4 regions of the Paenarthrobacter sp. NPDC092416 genome follow, and region 3 is predicted to be linked to each of the others. Evidence: riboswitches for the same ligand, from Rfam matches in the RefSeq annotation. Region 3 holds a riboswitch; each other region holds the start of a gene.
The links. Region 3 has a riboswitch for thiamine pyrophosphate ahead of thiO (glycine oxidase ThiO). Riboswitches for the same ligand answer to the same signal wherever they lie in the genome.
Positions count from the first base shown of each region.

Region 1: another riboswitch for thiamine pyrophosphate. It lies ahead of ACIQC5_RS19260 (ECF transporter S component); the one in region 3 lies ahead of thiO (glycine oxidase ThiO).
Region 2: another riboswitch for thiamine pyrophosphate. It lies ahead of thiC (phosphomethylpyrimidine synthase ThiC); the one in region 3 lies ahead of thiO (glycine oxidase ThiO).
Region 4: another riboswitch for thiamine pyrophosphate. It lies ahead of ACIQC5_RS14250 (bifunctional hydroxymethylpyrimidine kinase/phosphomethylpyrimidine kinase); the one in region 3 lies ahead of thiO (glycine oxidase ThiO).

Region 1 is NZ_JBIVQG010000012.1:88,575-94,304, forward strand. It holds gene ACIQC5_RS19255 (ABC transporter ATP-binding protein) at 1-833, opposite strand, end outside; gene ACIQC5_RS19260 (ECF transporter S component) at 833-1,453, opposite strand; TPP riboswitch at 1,529-1,666, opposite strand; gene ACIQC5_RS19265 (NUDIX hydrolase) at 1,883-2,575, shown strand; gene ACIQC5_RS19270 (DUF4235 domain-containing protein) at 2,615-2,875, shown strand; gene mnhG (monovalent cation/H(+) antiporter subunit G) at 2,927-3,331, opposite strand; gene ACIQC5_RS19280 (monovalent cation/H+ antiporter complex subunit F) at 3,321-3,599, opposite strand; gene ACIQC5_RS19285 (Na+/H+ antiporter subunit E) at 3,596-4,162, opposite strand; gene ACIQC5_RS19290 (Na+/H+ antiporter subunit D) at 4,159-5,727, opposite strand; gene ACIQC5_RS19295 (Na(+)/H(+) antiporter subunit C) at 5,724-5,730, opposite strand, start outside.
Region 2 is NZ_JBIVQG010000016.1:17,237-22,966, reverse strand. It holds gene ffh (signal recognition particle protein) at 1-1,287, shown strand, start outside; gene ACIQC5_RS21380 (alpha/beta fold hydrolase) at 1,323-2,045, shown strand; gene thiC (phosphomethylpyrimidine synthase ThiC) at 2,028-3,875, opposite strand; TPP riboswitch at 3,871-3,978, opposite strand; gene ACIQC5_RS21370 (amidohydrolase family protein) at 4,065-5,147, shown strand; gene ACIQC5_RS21365 (VOC family protein) at 5,226-5,730, shown strand, end outside.
Region 3 is NZ_JBIVQG010000001.1:648,417-654,146, reverse strand. It holds gene ACIQC5_RS02955 (TetR/AcrR family transcriptional regulator) at 1-157, shown strand, start outside; gene ACIQC5_RS02950 (DUF3107 domain-containing protein) at 208-432, shown strand; gene ACIQC5_RS02945 (hypothetical protein) at 483-785, shown strand; gene ACIQC5_RS02940 (4a-hydroxytetrahydrobiopterin dehydratase) at 782-1,444, opposite strand; gene ACIQC5_RS02935 (thiazole synthase) at 1,503-2,300, opposite strand; gene thiS (sulfur carrier protein ThiS) at 2,304-2,540, opposite strand; gene thiO (glycine oxidase ThiO) at 2,537-3,841, opposite strand; TPP riboswitch at 3,834-3,951, opposite strand; gene thiE (thiamine phosphate synthase) at 3,979-4,659, shown strand; gene ACIQC5_RS02915 (ferritin-like fold-containing protein) at 4,694-5,362, opposite strand; gene ACIQC5_RS02910 (RNB domain-containing ribonuclease) at 5,404-5,730, shown strand, end outside.
Region 4 is NZ_JBIVQG010000007.1:59,970-65,699, forward strand. It holds gene ACIQC5_RS14245 (Rne/Rng family ribonuclease) at 1-3,100, shown strand, start outside; TPP riboswitch at 3,289-3,387, shown strand; gene ACIQC5_RS14250 (bifunctional hydroxymethylpyrimidine kinase/phosphomethylpyrimidine kinase) at 3,378-4,901, shown strand; gene rplU (50S ribosomal protein L21) at 5,267-5,575, shown strand; gene rpmA (50S ribosomal protein L27) at 5,637-5,730, shown strand, end outside.

The DNA.
Region 1 (5,730 bases), on a different contig from region 3:
GTTGCCGGGACGTACCCGGGCACCCATACACCGGCTGCCATCAGCATGGTGCGGGCCTCAGCCAGGACCTGATCCGGCGGGCCGTCCAAGAGGACGCCCGGTGTGCCGGAGCCTATGCCGGGTCCTGCAGCCGACCCTGGCTGCAGGACCACAATCCGGTCCACCAGGTCCTTCCACACGGACACCCGGTGCTCGACAACCACCAAAGTAGCGCCGGTCTTGTCGAGGCAGCGGCGCACTGCGTCGCGGACCTCAAGGACCCCGACGGGATCCAGGTTGGCCGTCGGTTCGTCCAGGAGGATCAGTCCCGGTCGCATCGCCAGGATGCCCGCAAGGGCAAGCCGCTGTTTTTGCCCACCGGAGAGGGCTGCCGTCGGGTGGTCCAACGCCAAACCGCCGCCTGCCGTGGTGCGCAACCCAACGTCGTCGAGCGCTTCATGCACGCGCGCCCAGATCTCATCCCGGGGCACGGCGAGGTTCTCGGCGCCGAAGGCGACGTCGTCACCCACCCGTGAGAGGACAACCTGGGTCTCCGGGTCCTGCTGCATCAGACCGGCGCGGCCTCGCTGCTCGCGGGGAGCTACGCCGTCGATCAGGAGGGAACCGGTCTCGTCGGAGTCGTCTTCCTCGTCGCCCAGCACGCCGGCCAGGGCATGCAGAAGGGTGGACTTGCCGGCGCCCGAAGGACCCAGCAACAACACCCGCTCACCAGGCTCAATCCGGAGATCGAGGCCCTGGATAGCGTGCGTGGAACGGCCGGCATGCCGCCAACCCCAGCCTTCGGCGGAGATGGCGGCAGGCCGTACCCGGTTGCCGTTACGCGTGGCCGACATCAGTTGAAGACGGGCTCCGAAGCGGCCTTGCGCGATGCAAATGCGCTGAGCACACCCGTCTTGGACAGGCCACGCGTGGCAACCCAGGACAGCGCGCCTGCGATGATCGCGCCGGACAGGGTGCAGAAAGCGATGTAGGCGAGCTTGTCCACAGCTTCGTAGGCGATGTTCCAGCCCCACGGCATGAAGGAGTCGTTGAGGCCGCAGAACAGGCCCGCGCCTGCGCCTGCGAGGAGCGCGGTGGGCAGGTTGAACTTCTTGTACCGGAACGCTGCGAAGACGAGTTCCGCGCCCAGGCCTTGGAGAAGACCAGAGATGAGCACGGTGGTCCCGTACTGGGAACCCATGATCAGTTCACCGGTTGCGGCGACGGCCTCACAGAACAGGGCTGCACCCGGTTTGCGGATAATGAGCATGCCCAGGACGGCCGGGATCATCCAGCCACCGGCGATCAGGCCGGTCAGGGGAGGATACGTTGCGTTCATGGGAATGGATACGATTGCGGCGCCCTGGGACCATGCCCAGAAGATCACGCCGCCGGCGATGGCAATCAGCGCTGCCACCACGATGTCTACAACACGCCAGTTATAACTGGTCTTCTTCACGTTTGCCGTGGTCATTTCTGCCTCCTGAGGTACAGGAGGGGAAAGTGCTACCCGGATTCTCCAGCCGGCCTGCGCCGCCCGGATCCGGACACTCTGAGAAGCTCGACTCCCTTGCGCCGGTACTAACCGGATCAGGTTCGAGGGTCTGCGGCTGTCCGCACTCTCAGCGCCCTCGCGGTGTCCTGCATCGCTGCAGAGCCCGACGGCGGCGCTCCCCTGTCGTTATCAAATCTGCCCTTGTGGGCGTGGTTCAGTTTACACCTGCGACTGTTTTGGCGCTTCTGTCCAGTCACAAACCGGTTGGCTCCACGGTGCATCCGTTGGTGGCGCACGTTGCGAGGCCCGCTCTGCGCCCCATCCTCCCGCAATAGCGCGCACACCAGGCCCCACAACAAGACCTGCGAGAATGATCCAGCAGACTCGACGCGGCAAAGGGGCACTTTCATGACGGACCTTCCTCCAACGAACCTCCCCGGCTCGCCCGACTCCGCGCCACCGGCACGGTTGGCTGCAAGCGTCATCCTTCTCCGCGATGCGCCGGGCGGGCTTGAAGCCTTTGTCCAGCACAGGGTCACCACCATGGATTTCGCGGCAGGAATGGTGGTCTTCCCGGGTGGGCGCGTTGACCCGAGCGACAGCGAGGGGTGGGACTACCCCACAGATCTGCTGAACACCCACGCGGCTGATTGGCATCTCAGTTCCATCGCGGCTGATCCCGGAAAGGCCCGCGAGAACGCCGGGACCGTACTGACCGCGGCCCTCCGCGAGGTCCAGGAGGAAGCCGGGCTCAGCCTGACCGGCGACGAGCTTCGTCCATGGGCCAACTGGGTCACTCCGCCGGATATGCCCAAGCGCTTCGATACCTATTTCTTCGTGGCCAAGCCTGCACCCGGAGCCGAGCCCAAGCACCAGACCACCGAGGCGTGGCAGTCCCTGTGGATGCCGGTGCAGCAGATTCTCCATGCCGAGGCTGCCGGCACCTTGGACCTTATGCCGCCCACGTACTTCCTGCTCAACGAAGTCGCCGCGCTGGGAACAGTAGACGCGGTATGGTCGGCCGAGCATGTTGTTGTTCCGGTGTTGCCGCAACCCGGCTCCATGGCAGCGTTCCTGAAAGAGCGGGAAAACCGCCGCTAGTCGCCAACCGTCCCGGGTTGTGAGGCTAGGCTGGGGTGCATGAACCTCTTCTTCAAGTTGCTTGGTGCCGGTGTCAGTGTCGGAGCGGGACTCATCGGCAGCAAACTGGTCAACAAAGGCTGGGAAAAGGCGACGGGCAACAAGCCGCCCAAGGGCAATGACGACATGGAAACAAGCCTGCGTTCAGCGTTGTCCTTCGCACTGATCTCGGCAATCGTGAGCACGCTCATCCAGGTCCTTGCGAGCCGTGGCACCCAGCGCGCAATCGCGCGCTTCGCCAAGTCCCAGGACATCGTCTAAAGCAGGCGGCGCTGTAGCCGGCCCCGCTGGAGCTTGGATGAACGGCCGCCCTCAGCGGTCGGCGTCGTGCGTTCCTGCCTCCGACGCTTCGCCGGCAGCCCTCTGCACCACGGCCTCCAACTCATCTGTGGTGAGCAGTTCGCGGTGTCCGTGCTTGGTGCGGTAGGCCGAGCGTCCAACCATGTGCGCAGAAACGGGCGCAGTCAGCAGTTGGAAGATCCATGCCACAACCAGGATGGGCCACACCCACCATGTGCGCATTTGCAGGCCAATCGCCGCGAGCATGAGGAACAACCCCAGGACTTGCGGCTTGGTGGCCGCGTGCATGCGGCTCATGAGGTCCGGGAAACGCAGCAAACCAATTGCGGCCCCGAGGGACATCAAAGCACCCACCACCAGGAACACGGCGGTCACTACGTCAATCACGGCGTCCACGCCTGTGGCATCAGGAGTCATTGCTCTGGTCCCTCCTTTCGGCTACGAAGCGGGCAACGGTCACCGAGCCGATGAATCCGATAACGGCGAGGGCCACCAGCAGCATCAAGTTGTTCAGGTGACGGTTCATGGCCATGTCGATCGCCAGGGCAGCGCCAAGAATGGCGAGCAGGACGTCCGAGGCCAACACCCGGTCCAGCAACGACGGTCCGATGGCGATGCGCACAATGGCTCCGGCCGCAGCCAGTGTAAGGATCACTGCTGTGACCACCAGGACGATTTCCTTCACAGCGCTGCCCTCTCGCTTCCGGTTGCCTGCTCCGATTGGAGTGCCTCGGCTTCTTCGCGAGTACCCATGATGCGGATCAGCCCCGCTTCAATCTGCTGGACTTCCCGGCGGATTTTGTCGATGTCGGCATCGTTGTGGATGTTGATCGCGTGCAGGTAGAGGGTGGACGTGGAGCGGTCCACCTCCACCACCAGCGAGCCCGGAATCAGTGAGATCACGTGCCCGGTTGCCGTCACCATCAGGTCTGAGTGGCTCCGCAGCGGAACAGCGACGACGGCGCTGCGCACTGAAGGTCCTTTCACGGCCGCAAGGTAGAAGATCAGGAAGCTCGCTGCCACCACCTTGGCGAGGAACATCAGGGCGAACGGAATGGCGCGGAGTACGTTGAACCTGCCGCTTAGCTCTACGGGCGGGAGGTAGAACAGCTTGGCCACCACCACGGCAATGAGGGCGCCGAACAGCAGATTGCCGGGGCTGAAGTCCCTCCACAGTGCGCCCCACACAATGACCAGCCAAATCAGCAGGGGCAGCTCTGTGCGGAAAGAGATCGGTTTGCGGCTCATCGAACTCCACCTGACTGCCCGATTGGGGGTACCACGGCGGAGTCACCCAGGACCGAGTGGATGTACGCCGTGCGGTCGAGCATGATCTCCGCGGAACCGCCTGCCACGTGGAAGAGCGGGCCTGCGAAGACGGTCAGTGCGACGCCGAAGACCACCAGCCCCGCCGTCGAGCCCACCATCGTCCGGGGAAGCACTCCCACGTTCCCGGGAGCCATGAGCACGGGGTCAGGGAATTCCGCATCCTCGGGCTTGCGCCAGAACGCCCTGTTCCAGACCCGGGCAATGGCAAGCAGCGTCAGGAGGCTGGTGACCACACCACCCACCACCAGCACAATTGCCAGCGGTGTTCCCAATTCCACGCCGGCCTGCAGGAGGCCGAGCTTTCCGAGGAAGCCGGAGAACGGCGGAATGCCTGCCAGGTTCATGGCCGGTATGAAGAACAGCAAGGCCAGGAGCGGTGAAAGCTTGGCGAGGCCACCCAAACGGTCAATGGAGGAGCTGCCACCGCGGCGCTCAATGAGGCCTGTGACCAGGAACAGGCTGGTTTGGACGGTGATGTGGTGGGCCACGTAGAACACGGCTGCCCCGAGGCCGGCCACGGACGACATCGCCAAGCCAAACACCATGTACCCGATGTGGCTGACCAGGGTGAAGGACAGGAGACGTTTGATGTCGCTCTGAGCCAACGCACCCAGGATGCCCACCACCATGGTGAGCAGGGCCACCACCATCAAGGGCACGTTCAAGGTGTCCCCGGGGAACAACAGAGTCTCTGTGCGGACCATGGCGTAGACGCCGACCTTGGTCAGCAAACCTGCGAAAACAGCAGTGACTGGAGCAGGGGCTGTTGGGTAGGAGTCCGGAAGCCAGAACGAGAGCGGGAAGACTGCGGCTTTGATTCCGAACGCCACCAGCAGCATCACGTGCAGCAGGTTCTGGGTGCCTTGATCGAGCTCCGCCAGTTTGATGGCGAGATCGGCCATGGTGATGGTTCCGGTGGCCCCGTAGATCATGGCGATAGCGATGAGGAACAAAACGGACGACACCACGGACACCACAACGTAGGTGACGCCTGCCCGGATGCGCGGCCCGGTCCCGCCCAGTGTCATCAGGACGTAGCTTGCCGTGAGCAGGATTTCGAAGCCCACATAGAGATTGAACAGGTCACCGGTGAGGAAGGCGTTGGACACCCCCGCCACCAGGATCAAGTACGTGGGGTGGAAGATCGAGACCGGAGCTTCCTGGTCGCCGTCGGCCATGCCCTGGCCAGTGGCGTAGATCAGGACCGCCAGGCTCACCACCGTGGAGACCACGAGCATGAGCGAGGAGAACTGGTCCACCACCAGGACCACGCCCCACGGCGGCAGCCAACCACCCAGCGTGACGGACGTGGTTCCGCCATCCCATACGGACATCAGGAGCAGGCACTCAAGCAGCAGGGTGGCACTGAGAATAACGATGCTCACCACGCGCTGTGCAGCCGTGTGCCGGATCAGTACGAACGCCAGGGCAGCGCCCAGAATCGGGAGGAGCACAGCCAGCGGCGACAGGTTGGCGAGGTTCACGCG
Region 2 (5,730 bases), on a different contig from region 3:
GGCCCCACCATCATCATGCTCGCGGGTCTCCAGGGTGCTGGTAAGACCACCCTGGCCGGCAAGCTGTCCAAGTGGCTCAAGGCCCAGGGCCATAGCCCCATGCTGGTGGCCTGTGACCTCCAGCGCCCCAACGCGGTCACGCAGCTTCAGGTTGTCGGTCAGCGGGCGGGTGTACCTGTCTTTGCTCCGCACCCGGGTGCCACCTCCGAACTTGAGCACCCTGCAGGTGACCCCGTCGCCGTCGCTAAGGCCGGTGTTGAGGAAGCACGCCAGAAGCTGCACGACGTCGTGATTGTTGACACCGCCGGCCGCCTCGGTGTTGACGCCGAAATGATGGACCAGGCCCGCCGTATCCGCCAAGCGATCATCCCGAATGAAGTCCTGTTCGTGATCGACTCAATGATTGGCCAGGACGCCGTCAATACGGCGATGGCCTTCGATGAAGGCGTCAACTTCACCGGCATCGTGCTGTCCAAGCTCGACGGCGATGCCCGCGGTGGTGCCGCGCTGTCCGTTGCGTCGGTCACCGGCAAGCCCGTCATGTTCGCGTCCACAGGTGAGGGCCTCGATGACTTCGAGCTCTTCCACCCGGACCGCATGGCATCCCGCATCCTTGACATGGGTGACGTCCTCACCCTGATTGAGCAGGCTGAAAAGGCCTGGGACAAGGACGAAGCCGCCCGGATGGCGAAGAAGTTCGCTGACCAGGAAGACTTCACCCTGGACGACTTCCTGGCCCAGATGCAGCAGATCCGCAACATGGGCTCCATGAAGAAGATGCTCATGATGATGCCGGGTGCGCAGAACATCCGGCAGCAGCTGGAGAACTTCGACGAAAAAGAGATCGACCGCGTCGAGGCAATAGTCCGTTCCATGACGCCGCACGAACGCGTCGCTCCCAAGATCATCAACGGTTCGCGCCGCGCCCGCATCGCCAAGGGTTCCGGTGTTCACGTCTCCGAGGTCAACGGTCTCCTGGAGCGTTTTGGCCAAGCCCAGAAGATGATGAAGAAACTGGCCCAAGGTGGCGGCATGCCGGGTATGCCCGGAATGCCGGGCATGGGTGGTCCCGGTGGCGGCCGCAAGGGTGGCAAGAACGCACCCAAGAAGAAGGCACGCTCGGGTAACCCCGCCAAAGCAGCCCAGGAACTCCGTGACGCGGAAGCCAAACGGGCCAGCGCAGCCTCGGCAGCACCCTCGGGCGCAGCCTTCGGTCAGGGCGCTGCGGACTTCGACCCGTCGTCCCTCAACCTTCCCAAGGGCTTTGACAAGTTCCTCGGTAAGTAACCAGTGCTGTCGGGGGCCTCGAATAGGGTGAACCCATGCACAAGCAGCGCGTAGTCTTCGTCCACGGCGTAGGAAGCTTCGGTGCTGCGGCATGGCCCAAGCAGCATGGAATGGCGTTGACGTACGACGCCCTGTTCCTGCGCCGTCACGGCTTTGATCCCGTGGCGGCACCGCAGGAATCCAACGTTGCCGCTGACGTCGCCATCCTTGTCGCTTCACTCCTCGATTCAGGCGGCGGACACGTAGTGGCCCACGAACAGGGTGCTGTGTCCGCGATGCTCACCGCGTTGGAGCGTCCGGACCTGGTGCATTCCCTGTCGCTGGTTGAACCGGCATGCCTGTCCTTGACGGCCGAGTTGCCGGCAACGGCGTCGCACCGGGCGCTGATGGAACCGCTGTACCACGTGCGAAGCCAACTCAGCGATGCCGACTACGAGCGCGAGTATTTCCGCCGTGCATATTCCGTGAAGACCGGGGGACTGGACACCCCGGAAGCGCGGCGGTCTGCGCAACGACTCCGGCTGCAGGCGCCACCTTGGGAGGCGCCCCTGCACATCGTTCCGGGGGTTCCCACCCTGGTTTTGACCGGTGGGTGGGAACCCTTGTATGAGGAAATTGCCCGCTACCTGGAAGAGACCGGTGCCGTCCGCCGCGTCGCAGCGGGAGGGCACCGGCCCCAGGATTCCGTCGACGGAGACCGGGCCATCCGGTCCTTTGTCGCCAACGTCGGCAAGGCAATGTCAGTTCAGGCTTCCTGAGCTGCCGCTGCCCTGGTTTGCGGGAACCTGCAGTTCGGGCAAGTAGACCTTGCCACCTGCCGCCAGGAACTCCTGGCTCTTCTCCCGCATCCCGCTGTACATTTCTGCAATGGCAGCCTGGGACTCCGCCGAGCCATATTCGTCGCGGATGTCCTGGCTGATGCGCATGGAGCAGAACTTCGGTCCGCACATCGAGCAGAAGTGTGCGGTCTTGGCCGGTTCCGCGGGCAGTGTTTCGTCGTGGAAGGCTTCAGCGGTAACAGGGTCCAGGGACAGGGCGAACTGGTCCCGCCAGCGGAACTCGAACCTTGCCTTGGACAGGGCATCGTCGCGTTCGTTGGCTCCGGGGTGTCCCTTGGCGAGGTCGGCGGCGTGTGCGGCGATCTTGTACGTGATCACGCCGGTCTTGACGTCGTCTTTGTTGGGCAGCCCCAGGTGTTCCTTCGGCGTGACGTAGCAGAGCATGGCCGTGCCGTAACGGGCGATTTCGGTGGCGCCAATGGCCGAGGTGATGTGGTCGTAGCCGGGGGCCACATCGGTGACCAGCGGGCCCAGTGTGTAGAAAGGGGCTCCCTTGCAGAGTTCCTGCTGCCGTTCGACGTTCTCGCGGACCAAATGGAACGGCACGTGGCCGGGACCTTCCACCATGACCTGGACGTCAAACTCCCACGCCCTTTGGGTCAGTTCGGCGAGCGTGTCCAGCTCGGCGAACTGAGCCGCGTCATTGGCATCTGCTGTGGCGCCGGGACGCAAGCCGTCTCCGAGAGAGAACGCGACGTCGTACTTGGCGAAGATTTCGCACAGTTCGTCGAAGTGCGTGTACAAGAAGTTTTCCTGATGGTGTGCCAGGCACCAGCCTGCCATGATCGATCCGCCGCGGGACACGATGCCCGTGACACGGTTGGCCGTCAAGGGCACATACCGCAGCAGCACACCGGCGTGGATGGTCATGTAGTCCACGCCCTGCTCGCATTGCTCGATCACGGTGTCGCGGAAGATTTCCCACGTGAGCTTGTTGGCTTCGCCGTTGACCTTTTCCAAGGCCTGGTAGATGGGCACTGTTCCGATGGGAACGGGGGCGTTGCGGATGATCCATTCGCGCGTGGTGTGAATGTCATCGCCGGTGGACAGGTCCATGACCGTGTCCGCGCCCCACTGTGTTGCCCACTGGAGTTTGTCGACTTCCTCCGCAATGGAGCTCGTGACGGCCGAGTTGCCGATGTTGGCGTTGATCTTCACGAGGAACGCCTTGCCGATGATCATCGGCTCGGATTCCGGGTGGTTGATGTTGTTGGGGATAATGGCCCGGCCGGCGGCGACTTCGCTGCGGACCAGCTCCACGTCGCAGTTCTCCCTCAGTGCGACAAACTGCATTTCCGGCGTCACGATGCCCTGCTTGGCGTAGTGCATTTGGGTGACGGTCTTACCTTCGACGGCGCGGCGGGGCACTGGCTGGGCGCCCTTCCACTCGGCGGACGCTGCTCCGCGGCGCACGGCCGACTTGCCGTCGTCGAGCAGGTTCCTTTCGCGCCCTGAGTACGCCTCGGTGTCGCCGCGGCCTTCGATCCAGGCGGCGCGGAACGGTTCGAGACCCACTACCGGGTCGCTGCCCGGCCCGGCAGTTCGGTACACCTGCAGGGGTGCGTTCGCTTCACCGTTGGGGGAGGGTTCCAAAGCAATCTCCGTGACGGGGACGCGGATGCCGTTCGAGGGGTCCTCCAGCCAAGCCAGCGAATGGGATTTCAGCGACTGCGTGACGGTTTCCGCCGCATTTTGGCCGGTGCTGGACTGTTCTTGGGCAGGGCTGTGCTGTGTTTCTGTGGTGCTCAAAGGATTACTCACTTCCTTCGCCGGCATTACCCGGACAGGTTCAACGGTCGCAGACTGCGTCAGTCCGATCTCAGCCCCTGCAGGGGCCCCCGTGTGGTCGTAGATGAAGCTACCACAGCCGGCACGCTGGTCCCCAGTCATATCCGATCATGTCCATTCCGCAGGCATGGTGCGGGCTAGGCTTTTTCCATGGCTCACATCATCGAATTCAGCGGCACTGTGCTGGTGGCGGCAGATGCGGAACGCCAGGGGCTCTGGTCCGTGGACGGTGTCCTGACGTTCCAGCGCCCTCTGGCGTCCCCGGATAAAGTGCTGGACGGCTGGGTCCTCCCCGGATTTGTTGACGCCCACTGCCACATTGGACTCGGGGCAGGCGGTGCTGTGGACGAAGCGACGACGCTCGCCCAGGCCGAGGCCGATCGCGACGCCGGAACGCTGCTGATTCGCGACGCAGGCTCGCCCACCGACACTCGCTGGGTCCAACAACGCCACGACCTCCCCCGGCTTATCAGGGCAGGCCGCCACATCGCCCGAAGCCGACGCTATCTTCGCGGCTTGGGGCATGAGATTGAGCCGGGTGACTTGGTCGAAACCGTCCGGAAGGAGGCCCGTGACGGTGATGGTTGGGTGAAGCTGGTCGGCGACTGGATTGACCGTGACGCCGGTGACCTCGCAGCGTCCTTTCCCGCGGACGTCGTCCGGGATGCCATCGCGGCCGCCCACGACGAAGGGGCCAGGGTGACGGCCCATTGTTTTGCCGAAGACACCATCGAGGACATGCTCGACGCTGGGATTGACTGCATTGAACATGCCACTGGCCTCTTGCCCCGGCACATACCCCGTCTCGTTGAGCAGTCCGTCCCGATTGTTCCGACGTTGGTTAACATCGCGACTTTTCCGGATATCGCCGCCCAAGCTGCGCCCAAGTTCCCCGACTACGCGGACCATATGACACGCCTTTGGCAGCGTCGCCGCGAAAGGGTGTTGGAGGCGTTTGAAGCCGGGGTGGCCATCTACGCGGGAACGGATGCCGGCAGCGTCATCCGGCACGGCCGGATAGCGGACGAGATGCGGGAACTGCACGACGCCGGCCTGCCGCCGGCCGCTGTCCTCGACGCCGCCTGCTGGCGGGCCCGAAAGTGGCTGGGAGCCGAAGGAATCAGCGAAGGTGCCAGTGCCGACGTCGTCGTTTGCCACGAGGATCCGCGTCGACAGATCGGGACCGTCGCGGACCTCAAGCACATTGTCTTGCGGGGAGAAGTCGTCCGCTAGGAATAAATTGAAGCTTCAAGTAATTTACTAGTATAGAAAGGTGCCGAAAGGCGGCCACCTCAGATTCGGGAGCTTCGAATGACCACAGTATCCAGCCAGGACCTCCTTCCTGCCGAACTCACCATGGGCACAGTCATGCTCAAAGTAGGCGACATGAAGGTCATGAGCGACTACTACCAGCGCGCGCTCGGACTGGATGTAGTGGCCGAGCAGGATGGAGGTCTGTACCTTGGGCGAGTAGGAAAGCCCGTGGTGCACCTGTCCCCGGCGGCTGGCCTCCAGATTCCGGGGCGTGGCGAAGCCGGCCTGTTCCACACGGCAATCCTGTTCGAGGACCAGCCATCGCTGGCCGCAACCATTGCCACGGCCGCCGAGTACCAGCCAAGGGCCTTCGCGGGCAGTGCCGACCACCTGGTCAGTGAAGCCTTCTATTTCACGGATCCGGAAGGCAATGGAATCGAGCTGTACTACGACAAGCCCCGGGAGCTGTGGCAGTGGGACGGCAAGACGGTTGTCATGGACAATGTCGCGCTTCCGCCGCAGCGCTTCCTCCAGCAACACTTGACTGAAAACGCCGTGGCCG
Region 3 (5,730 bases):
GGAAGCGCAACTCCTGGGCCGCGGACTGGCGGGAATGGCGCAGGTCAGCGCCCGGTACTGGCTCGAAACGGACGGAAATCTGGATCTCGATGTGGCCAGTGATCTGATCTATCGTTTAGCTTGGCGCGGAATCAGTCGATTCCCCAAAGAGTCCTAGGCTACAAATAGAGGACTGACTTAATTCTTGATTGGCTTGGAGGCCTTGCTGTGGAAGTAAAGATCGGCATTCAGAACGTTGGCCGTGAAATCGTGCTCGAATCCGCACTCGATGCTGATGCTGTAGCCAAGATCGTCGGAGAGGCAATCTCCAAGGGTTCGGATCTAAGGCTCACAGATGAGAAGGGCCGTCAGATCATCGTTCCGGGAAACGTCCTGGGCTATGTGGAAATTGGCGCCGAAGAAGTTCGCCGCGTGGGCTTCGGTGCCCTGTAGCCGCTCTCTCTCAACAGCCGTCGCTGACACCTGCCTGCCAAGGAGTTTTCATGCTTTCACTCGTCGTTGTTGTGCTTGCCACCGTCGCCACCGGTTTCATCGTGTGGGCGAACGACAAGCGCCACGGTAAGTACGGCATCGCCTTGCCGGCAGGTGTTTCAGCGGCTGTGGGTGCCCTGGCCTGGATTGCCTTCATCCTTGCCGGTCTGGGCTACCAGCCCGGACTGACGTGGATTCCCTGGATCCTGCCCATCGTGCTCGGCACGGCCGCATCTGCAGCCGCGGTGGTCTACCTGGGGCGTACGCGCACCAAGCAGGACACCGAAGCACTTACCAAAGCGTTGATGCTTTAGTCCTGACCGTCCTCCGCTTCAGTGCACAGACAGAAGCGGTTGCCTTGTGAATCCGTGACCACCACCCATGCGGGTGCGTGGTCATGCTCCATTAAGGCCCCCGTTGATTCCGTCTTTGTGAGGACGGGCCCTGATTCAGCCAGGCTCCGGTACACATCCACGTGCATCCGGTTCTCATGGGGCTCATCCGTCTCCTGGAACCACAACGCTGGTCCCCGGCCATAAGGATCCACCAGCGCCCCGTCGGCGGTTTTACGGTATCCGAGGCCCACTCGCCAGGTTTCTGAGATAGCCGGGGCATCGTCGGTATCGATCGCCAGTTCCACACTCCGGTACAAGCCCGGTTCCGCGACAGCTCCAACGACGGCGGCAACCTCGCTCGCCGCTGAAGCGGCGGCGACGTCGCGGTCCGTTACCTGTGTCCCGGCATCGTGGGACGTGTAACGCAGGAACACCCGGTTATAGCGCCAGTCCAGGTCCGGATGATGGTTCTGTTCTTCTGCGATCTGCCCGACGGCGGCAATAAGGGCCAGCGCGTCAGCCGCCGTCGAGGTCTTGAATACCGTGACGAGTCCGTCCAACTGGTACCTCCAGTCGGGGAGGTCCGCAAGGACGGCGTCGATGACCGCCCTGGACAGTGGATCTTCCGTGTCTGCCACAGCTGCTCCTAGCTAACAGTCGGCGTCAGGGTTATCAGTCGGCCATCAGGCCCGGGTCCTAGAGGAACTCTGCCCGGCCTTCCATGGCAGAGGATGCCAAGGCGTGTTCCCTGCGCGGAATCCGGCCCGCTTGCTTGGCCAGCCTACCGGCGATCACGGCGTGTTTGAAGGCTTCGCCCATCTGCACGGGGTTCTGCGCACGGGTGACCGCGGTGGCGAGCAGGACGGCGTCGCAACCGAGTTCCATGGCCAGCGCAGCGTCCGAGGCTGTACCGATTCCGGCGTCGAGCACTACGGGAACCGAAGCGCGCGAGACGATCAGTTCGATGTTGTGCGGATTCAGAATTCCCAGGCCCGTTCCGATCGGCGAACCCAGGGGCATGACAGCCGTGGCTCCCAGATTTTCCAGCCGAAGCGCCAGCACGGGGTCATCGTTCGTGTAGGCAAAGACCTTGAAACCGCGGTTGACCAGCTGTTCCATGGCGTCCACCAGTTCCACGGCATCAGGCAGAAGCGTGTGCTCGTCGGCAATGACCTCCAGTTTGACCCAGTCCGTCTCCAACGCCTCACGGGCAAGTTCGGCTGTCATGACGGCGTCCTTCGCAGTGAAACACCCTGCCGTGTTCGGAAGGACCCTGATGTTGTGATCCACCAGGAGCTGAAACAGCGAGCCTGTCTCGGCCGGCGAGTATCGGCGCATGGCAACTGTGGTGAGTTCCGTACCCGAGGCCAGCAGAGCAGCGCCCAGCCCGTCGAGGCTCGGGGCGCCCCCAGTGCCCATGATGAGGCGCGAGCCGAACTCAACACCGTCAATCACCAATGCATCGGTGTGAACGTCAATGTTTGTTGTGGTCATGGTTCAGCCTCCCTGTACTGCGGTCACGAGTTCGAGTTCATCGCCGTCTGCGAGCGCCGTGGCAGCCCACTGGCTGCGCGGAACCACTTCGGAGTTGCGGGCGACGGCGACACCCAGCTTGCCGCCGTCGGTCGCCTGTCCGAGGTGGTCCAGAACGCGGCCGGTGATGGCGGTGACGAGGGTGCTGACTGAGGCGTTATCCGACACTGCGTGGTCGGCGCCATTGAGTTTGATGTTCATGCTGGGTCCTTGCTGGCGATGGGTGTGGCGGACGTCAGGAGTCGTGGTGTTGATCCGATGCCGGTAGCGGTGTGGCCGGCGGTGAACCGGTCCGGCCGGAACCTGGTCCATCTGGGATCTGTGATGCCCTCCATCAGCTGAGCGGTGATCTTTGCCGCTGCAGGCATCAGGAGGACACCGTGGCGGAAGAAACCAGTGGCGATCACAAGCCCGGCGACGTCGCCGTCGTGCCCGGCGGCGCGTCCCAGCAGCGGTGCGTTGTCCGGGGTTCCGGGGCGGGCACGGGCTGTGGCTTCCAGGAGTTCCAGCTCGGCGACCGCAGGAACCAGGACCTGGGCGTCGCGCAGCAATTGGTACACACCGCCGGCGGACACGGCATTGGACGATGCCGAGAGGCCATCCTCACGTTGGGTGGCTCCGATCACCACAGTGCCGTCCTCACGGGGCACGATGTATACGGGAACTCCACGCACCATGCCGCGGACTGTGGAGGTGACCAGCGGCCTGAGGTGTTCGGGGACACGGAGTCGGAGAATGTCGCCATAGACGGGGCGCAACGGGAGGGCGAGTCCGTCCGGCAGGCCGGCGAGGCCGGCAGCACCCAGGCCGTTCGCCACCACGGTCTCCTCCGCGCGAATCACGTGGCCGGATGCGACCGTGGCTCCGCAGACCCTGTCATCGTCCCAGTCGAGCCTGACAGCCGACGAGGCCATGGCGAAGCCATCGGCTGCGCCGCCGACCCAGCTGGCGTCTGCTGGTGTGTGTGCCGCAAGGCTTGCGATGAGGCGACGGGCAAGCTTGCGAGGGTCCACCTGATGGTCGGCCGGGATGTCGAACGCACACGAGATTTGCGGGCTCAGGAGCGGTTCCCGCTCGCGTGCCTGGCGAAGCGCCAACGGTTCAACGTCCAGCCCGTTGGCCACCTGCACCGATCGCAGGTCCGCCAGCGCCCGACGGTCCGCGGCATCCGCGCCAACGGCCAGGGTCGACGTCGTGCGGTATCCGGTGCCGTCTCCGTCGGAGGGCAGGAGCGTTCCAACGAAACCCGGCCACAGTCCTGAGGACTCCAACATCAGTTCGAGGAGATCTTCTTCCTGGTAGTGCAATTCGCTGACCGGAGCGAGCATGCCCGCGGCGGCGAACGTGGCGCCGGTGGCTGGTTGAGGATCGATGAGCACGACCGAGCGGCCGCGTCGCCTTGCCTCCTCGGCAATGCCCAGGCCAATGATGCCGCCGCCGATCACGGCAACGTCCGCGTGCAGCAGTTGCGAGGTTCCGGGGGTGTGGTCCGATGCTCCCATGGGTTTCCTTCCCTACGCCGGTATTAGCCGGATCAGGTCAAGCGGTCGGCGCTGAAGCCCTCTCAGCCGGACGGTCATATGACGCAGTCTCGGCTCCCGCAGTACGTGCCCAGTTTAGAGGAACTACTCTGGTTTTCATGACCCAGCATGATGTCCACACCACAGCCCGCCTCTACCTGTGCACCGATGCCCGCAAACAACGAGGCGATTTCGAAGACTTCGTCGACGCCGCATTTGAGGGCGGCGTGGACATCATCCAGCTTCGCGACAAGACGCTCGAGGCCGGAGAGGAACTGGAAGTCCTGGAGGTTCTCCACAAGGTCGCGCACCGCCACGGACGGCTCTGGTCGGTCAACGATCGGGCCGATGTTGCCAGTATTTCCGGGGCTCCCGTATTCCACATAGGACAAAAAGACATCCCCCTCCGAGCCGCCCGCCACCTGCTCCACGACCCCACCGTGATTGGTCTCTCCACCCACACCCCTGAGCAGATTGACGCAGCGATCGCAGCTTCCCCGGGCCGCAGTGGGCTGGACTATTTCTGCGTGGGCCCAGTGTGGGCAACGCCTACCAAACCTGGACGCGCGGCAGTTGGCCTGGACTTGGTCACATATGCCGCAGAAGCCGTGAAGCGGGCTGACGAGGAGACGGTCGGGGGCGTGCTGCTTCCTTGGTTTGCCATCGGCGGCATCGACCTCACCAACGTGGAGCAGGTTGTCGCGGCGGGCGCGAGCCGGATCGTCGTGGTCCGCGCCATCACTGAAGCAGAAGACCCGACGGCGGCAGCCAAGGCGCTGGTCGAAGCCCTCGGCGCGTAGCACAACTGTCCGTTGGGGTCTCTGCCGAACCACTTCAAGCGGTCAGGCCGAGGCCCGTCATGCGTTGACTGTGGCGCCCTGCCAACTCCGCCGTCAAGGCAGTCGCGGTTTCCCGGGCATCCCCTTCACCCCGCAACATGGGACCGAGGAGGGGATGCTCCATGGCCACCCGCTGGGCTTGGGTGAGCGCCTCTCCCACCAGCCGTCGGCCCCACAAGGCAAGTCTCGAGGACAAACGGGGGTCCTCTGACAGGGCCCGACGCAGCAGGACCCGTAGAACCTCCGTGGCCTGATCGGAAGCGGTAATTTTCTCGACGAACTCCTGGGTCCCCGCATCGAGGTAGGCCGCCACCGCCCGATAGAAATCGGACGATACGGTGTCGATCACGTACGCCTTCATGATGGACTCAAACCAGTCACCGGGCCTGGTCCGCTCATGGAAATGGTCAAACGAGCGCTGGAACGGGAGCATGGCCTCGTCGGGGTCTATCCCCAACCCGTTGAGCCTGGCAGTGACCATGGCGAAATTTCCGTAGGCACCCACGGCAATTTTGGCCAGAACCGCCCGGTCATGCAGCGTCGGCGCATATCTGGAGTCCGAGGACAGCCTGCCGAAGGCTGACAACTCGCCGTAAGCCATGGCTCCGAGCATCTCCGCCACGAGGTGCCCAGGGGAAGGAATGCCAGACCAGGATGTGCCCATGATCCAAGACTATCCGCCGATTTCGGGCTAACCTGATTTTCGTGCCACATCATCGGATAGCGCCCAACGTCACCGACGCATCGAACCAGCTCGCAGAGGCATTTGCCGCGTTGAGGACCGAGCTGGAGCTCCCGGGGGTCTACCCTTCTGCGGCCGTTGAGGAAGCCCGCGAGTCCGTGGAACACCATGGGCTGCCGGATCGGGATCTGCGTGACGTTCCCTTTGTGACAATCGACCCCGCAACGTCCACGGACCTGGACCAGGCGCTCTTCATCGATCGTGACGGTGAGGGGTACAAGGTTCTCTACGCGATCTCGGATGTCCCGTCTTTTGTAGCTCCCGGCGGGGCCCTGGATGCCGAAACACGG
Region 4 (5,730 bases), on a different contig from region 3:
GGTTGAGGCTACGTCGGCTGAAGCGGCAAGTACTACCGACGCCGTTGAGCCGCCTAAGGCGCCCGCTCGCCGCAGCCGCGCCACCAAGAAGACAGTAGCCGCGGAGCCCCTGCCCGGTTTCGACGAACAGCCCGCGACCACCGAAGCGGCAGCAGTGGAAACCCAGACCGAAGCAGTTGCCGAGCCAGCCCCGGAAAAGCCGGTTCGTCGTCGTCGGACCACCAAGCCCAAGGTTGAAGCTGCGGAATCCGCCACCATTGTGGAGACGGTCGAAGAAACCACGACGCCGGATGCCGGCACCCAGCCTCAGGCGGCCAGCGCGGACGCTCCTCAATCGGCCGCTGAGGCTCCTGCCGCTCCGGTGGCTACAGAGGAAGCGGCACCGGTCAACGGCGAAGCCGCGGACGAAGAAGCGACTTCCGAGGAATCCGCACCCGGTTCTTCCTCGTTGTTCCTGGAACCCGTCTCCATCACCTCCATGATCTTCCAGGCGCCGGACCTGAGCACCGTGGTGCGTCCCGCCGCCGAGGAGAAGGAAGAAGAAGAGGCGGAGGAAACAGCCGAAGCCGGCACCGAAACCGAGCTTGAGGATGCCGGCAGCCGCCGCCGTCGTCGTAGCCGGGGTCGCCGCGGACGCCGTGGAACCGACCGCGAAGAGAACGAAGCCGAAGACGGCAGTGAAGCAGAGGACGACGAGGCTCCAGTAGCCGAAACCCTGGAAGACGGAGTTACTTCCCGTCGTCGTCGGCGTCGCCGCCGTGGCGACCAAGACCTTGAATTGACCGGCGGTTCGGACGACGACCCGCCCAACACGGTCACCCGGGTCCGTGCCCCGCGCCCGATCACGGAAACTGCACCCTCCAACAGGGTGACCAGCGTCAAGGGATCCACGCGTCTGGAAGCCAAGAAGCAGCGCCGCCGCGAGTCCCGTGAGACCGGACGTCGCCGCCAGGTGATTACCGAGGCCGAGTTCCTTGCGCGTCGCGAGTCTGTTGACCGCCAGATGATTGTCCGCCAGCGCGACGACAGAATTCAGATCGGTGTCCTGGAAGACGGTGTGCTTGCGGAGCACTTCGTGTCCAAGACCCAGCAGGACTCTTTGATTGGCAACGTTTACCTGGGCAAGGTCCAGAACGTGCTCCCGTCCATGGAGGCGGCATTCGTTGACATCGGACGCGGCCGCAACGCTGTGCTCTACGCCGGTGAAGTGAACTGGGACGCCGTCAACCTGGAAGGTCAGCCGCGCCGGATCGAGAACGCGCTGAAGTCGGGGGATTCCGTTCTGGTGCAGGTGACCAAGGACCCCGTGGGCCACAAGGGTGCCCGCCTGACCAGCCAGATCTCGCTGCCGGGCCGCTACCTCGTGTACGTACCGGGCGGTTCCATGACCGGCATCTCGCGCAAGCTTCCCGACGTCGAGCGCAACCGTCTCAAGCGCATCCTGAAGGACCGTTTGCCGGAGAACGCGGGCGTTATTGTCCGCACGGCTGCCGAAGGTGCTTCCGAGGAAGAGCTGACGCACGACATCAACCGTCTTCGCGCCCAGTGGGAAGGCATCGAAGGGCAGGCGTCCTCCACCAAGGTCCTGGCACCGGAACTTCTCTACGGCGAACCGGACCTGACTATCAAGGTGGTCCGTGACGTCTTCAACGAGGACTTCTCCAAACTGATCGTCTCCGGCGATGACGCATGGGACACTATCGAGGCCTACGTCACGTATGTTGCCCCGGACCTGGTGGGTCGCCTGGAAAAGTGGACCAAGGACCAGGACATCTTCTCGGCTTGGCGGATCGACGAGCAGATCCACAAGGCACTGGACCGCAAGGTCTTCCTGCCCTCAGGTGGTTCGCTGGTCATAGACCGCACCGAAGCCATGACTGTGGTGGACGTCAACACGGGCAAGTTCACCGGCAGTGGTGGAAACCTTGAAGAAACCGTTACCAAGAACAACCTTGAAGCGGCCGAAGAGGTGGTTCGGCAGCTGCGCCTCCGCGACATCGGCGGCATCATTGTCATCGACTTCATCGACATGGTCCTTGAATCCAACCGGGACCTGGTCCTCCGGCGCCTGGTGGAATGCCTGGGCCGCGACCGCACCAAGCACCAGGTAGCCGAAGTGACGTCGCTGGGTCTCGTCCAGATGACGCGCAAGCGCATGGGTACCGGCCTTTTGGAAGTCTTCGGCGAGCAGTGCGAGCACTGTGCCGGCCGCGGCGTGGTCACCCACGACGAACCCGTCGAGCACCGCCGGGCCAACGTCGTAGCGGCGGAGCACCACCGCCCGCACACCGAAACCCAGCAGCCGCCCGCCCGCACCGAGCGCAAGCGCCGCCGTGGCAAGGGCGGGGGACAGGCTACTGCCGACGCTCCCGTGGCCGTTCACACCTCGGCGTCCGCTCCTGCCGCGCACGCACCGGCGCCGGAAACCACCGATCCGGTCCGCCAAGCAAAGGCAGAAGCCACCCGGGCGGCATTGGCCACCATTGCGGCGGCCGCACACGCAGCACACTTGCACGACGACGAACTGCATCGGGCGGCCGAGGAGCAGGCACATCTTGCGAGCCATGAAGAGCACTCCGGCGGCGCCGCTGCCGGTTCTCCTGCCGGTGGCGGCCAGGATGCGGCCTCACGTGAATCACGATCGACGCCGGTTCTGCGCTTCGGGGGCGAGGAAGTTGCCCTTCCGTTCGTAGAACATGCCGAGGAAGTGTCCTCCGGTAAACCGGCCATGAGCTTGGACCTCCTCGCCGAGGCCTTCTCGCATCTTGGGGCTGCGCCGGTTGCTGAAACCGAAAGTCCCGTTGCGTCCCAGCCGGCGCAACGGGAACCGAAGGCATCGTCCGAAGAACTGGATGGATACGCTGAGGAAGCCCACGAGGCCTCTTCCCGTTCACGCGGTCGCCGTGGTCGCCGCAACCGCAGTGCCAGCCGGGCGCAGGGCGCAGCCAACGAGACCAGCGTGGAGCACCACGAGGTAGCTGCCTCCAGTGGGGGCGGCACGGCGCATGAGGCCAAGGCGCCCACCGTAGCGCCGGCCAAGCCCGTGGCAGCCAACGAGCCCATCATTCTCGGAGTCGGCGTGCCCGCTTCCGAGCTGTAGGTTCCCGCCACTGCGCAGCTGTACATCGCCGGGCCCCGGCAGAATCCGTGACCAACGGACTCTGCCGGGGCCCGGCGTCGTTGTCGGCCCTTTTAGGCGAGCATCAGTCGCATCCCGTCGGCAACAGTCACATCCCGCCGATCAAGACGGCACGGTTCCGTTACCAGAGTCCATCCCCGCTAGGCTAGGAAGCTGACACGGGGTGCCGGGCGCAGGGCCAGGCTGAGATCCAGACCCGTTGAACCTGTCCGGTTAGCACCGGCGAAGGGATGTCTTCATGACTTCAGCGTCGTATTCTCCTGTCTACCCGGTAGCCGTTGCTGCGGGTCGGCCAACACCAAGGGTGCTCAGCATCGCCGGCTCGGACCCCTCCGGAGGTGCCGGAATCCAAGCAGACTTGAAGAGCATCGCTGCCCTCGGTGGATACGGAATGGCTGCCATCACGGCTCTCACTGCCCAGAACACCCAAGGTGTCACCGGTGTCCATGTACCCCCGGTGGAATTCCTGCGGCAGCAACTCGATGCCATCAGCAACGACATTTCCCTTGACGCCGTGAAGATTGGCATGCTCGGAGACACAGCGGTTATCGAAGAAGTCCGCAGCTGGCTCGAGAAGGTGCGTCCCGCCGTCGTGGTCCTTGATCCGGTGATGATCGCCACCAGCGGTGACCGCCTCCTGCGGGAGTCGGCCGAAACTGCGCTCCGTGGCCTGTTGCCTCTTGCCGACCTGATAACTCCGAATCTTCCTGAACTTGCCATGCTCCTTGGCGAGCCCGAGGCCCCGGACTGGGCTACTGCCCTGGAGCAGGGGAAGCGCCTCGCGGCCGAATGCGGCAATACCGTCCTGGTAAAGGGCGGCCACCTGGCCGGTACTGAATGTCCTGACGCGCTGGTCAATACCAGTGGATTGTTGCGGCAGGACGTACTGGAAGTCGCCGGACCCCGCGTGGTTACCAAGAACAGCCACGGGACTGGATGCTCCCTATCGTCCGCCCTTGCCACCGTGCAGGCCCGCACGGGGGATTGGGAAGCATCCTTGCGTGAGGTCAAACCTTGGCTGCTCACGGCCCTCACAGCGGCGGACACCCTCGAAGTGGGGCAGGGCAGCGGCCCCGTCCATCATTTCCACCACTTGGCCCAAGCCGCCCGGCCCGGCGACTTCGCAGCCAGGTTGTGGGCAGCTGCCACTGAAGAGCTTGATGCCATCTATGGCCTCAACTTCATTCAGGAACTGCAGTCCGGCGCGTTGTCCGAGTCCCAGTTCAGCTACTACCTGGCCCAGGACGCGATCTACCTTAACGGCTATTCGCGGGTCCTGGCGCGCGCCGGGGCATTGGCACCGAGTGAGGAAGAGCAACTGTTCTGGGCGCGCGGATCACAAATGTGCCTTGAAGTGGAATCGGAGCTGCACAGAAACTGGCTCAGCACTCGTCAGGCATCGACCGAAACAGGCCCGGTCACCAAGTCATACGTGGACCACCTGCTGGCCTCGTCTGCATCGGGAAGCTATGCGGTCCTGTTGGCGGCAATACTCCCGTGCTACTGGCTGTATGCCGAAGTGGGCCAGCAGTTGCACGGGGCATATGTGGAAGCCGGCGCGCCGGCAGGCCACCCCTACGCTGAATGGCTGCGGACGTACGCCGATGAAGAGTTTGCTGCGGCAACCCGGAAGGCGATTGATTACACAGCCACCGCGGCGGCGTCAGCATCCGCTCAGGAATGGGAGGCCATGCTTGAGGCCTTCGCCCACTCGTGCCGTTATGAAACAGCGTTCTTCGATGCTCCGAGGCTGTTCGCTTAGCAGGGGGTTTTGAGCGGTTTTCTGCCGAGACGGCGCGCGCCGTGGCGAAATCCCCGAAACAGGGCCTGCAGGCTGTATGCTCTTTAGGCACGGTGCCGGGCGAGTCCGTTCCAGCTGGTGATGATCATCACGTGGAGACCTCCGGACCCGGCCTCATTTGCAGCCGAAGGCCAAACTAGCGTAATCTTGATCTTCGGTGCTTACGCCAACACTTGGGTTATGCCCCTTGGAATTGTTCATGGGATGACTCGCGGACTTCGATCTGAAGTCCACGGCGTTGAGGCACAGCGCGAACCAGGCCTGATTCCGGCTCAAGGTTCCGCACGCAAATTTAGTAAGAAACGTCGAGAGAAGTGAGTACCCAAGTGGTGTACGCGATTGTCCGCGCAGGCGGCCGCCAAGAAAAAGTTTCCGTTGGAGACTACGTAACGCTGAACCGCGTCCCCGGTGGAGCCGGCAGCACGCTTGAGCTGCCCGCCTTGCTCCTGGTTGACGGTGACAAGGTCACGTCTGCAGCTGCTGACCTGGCCAAGGTCAAGGTTACGGCTGAGATCCTCGAGGACCTCCGTGGTCCGAAGATCGTCATCCAGAAGTTCAAGAACAAGACCGGCTACAAGAAGCGCCAGGGTCACCGTCAGGAACTGACCAAGATCAAGATCACGAGCATCAAGTAACCTCTGGTTACTCTGTTCAGGTTTTTCAGTTTCCCCAGAAATTTAGAGGCAGGCATTTCACATGGCACACAAAAAAGGCGCGAGTTCCACTCGCAACGGTCGTGACTCCAACGCTCAGCGTCTCGGCGTCAAGCGTTTCGGTGGTCAGGTAGTTT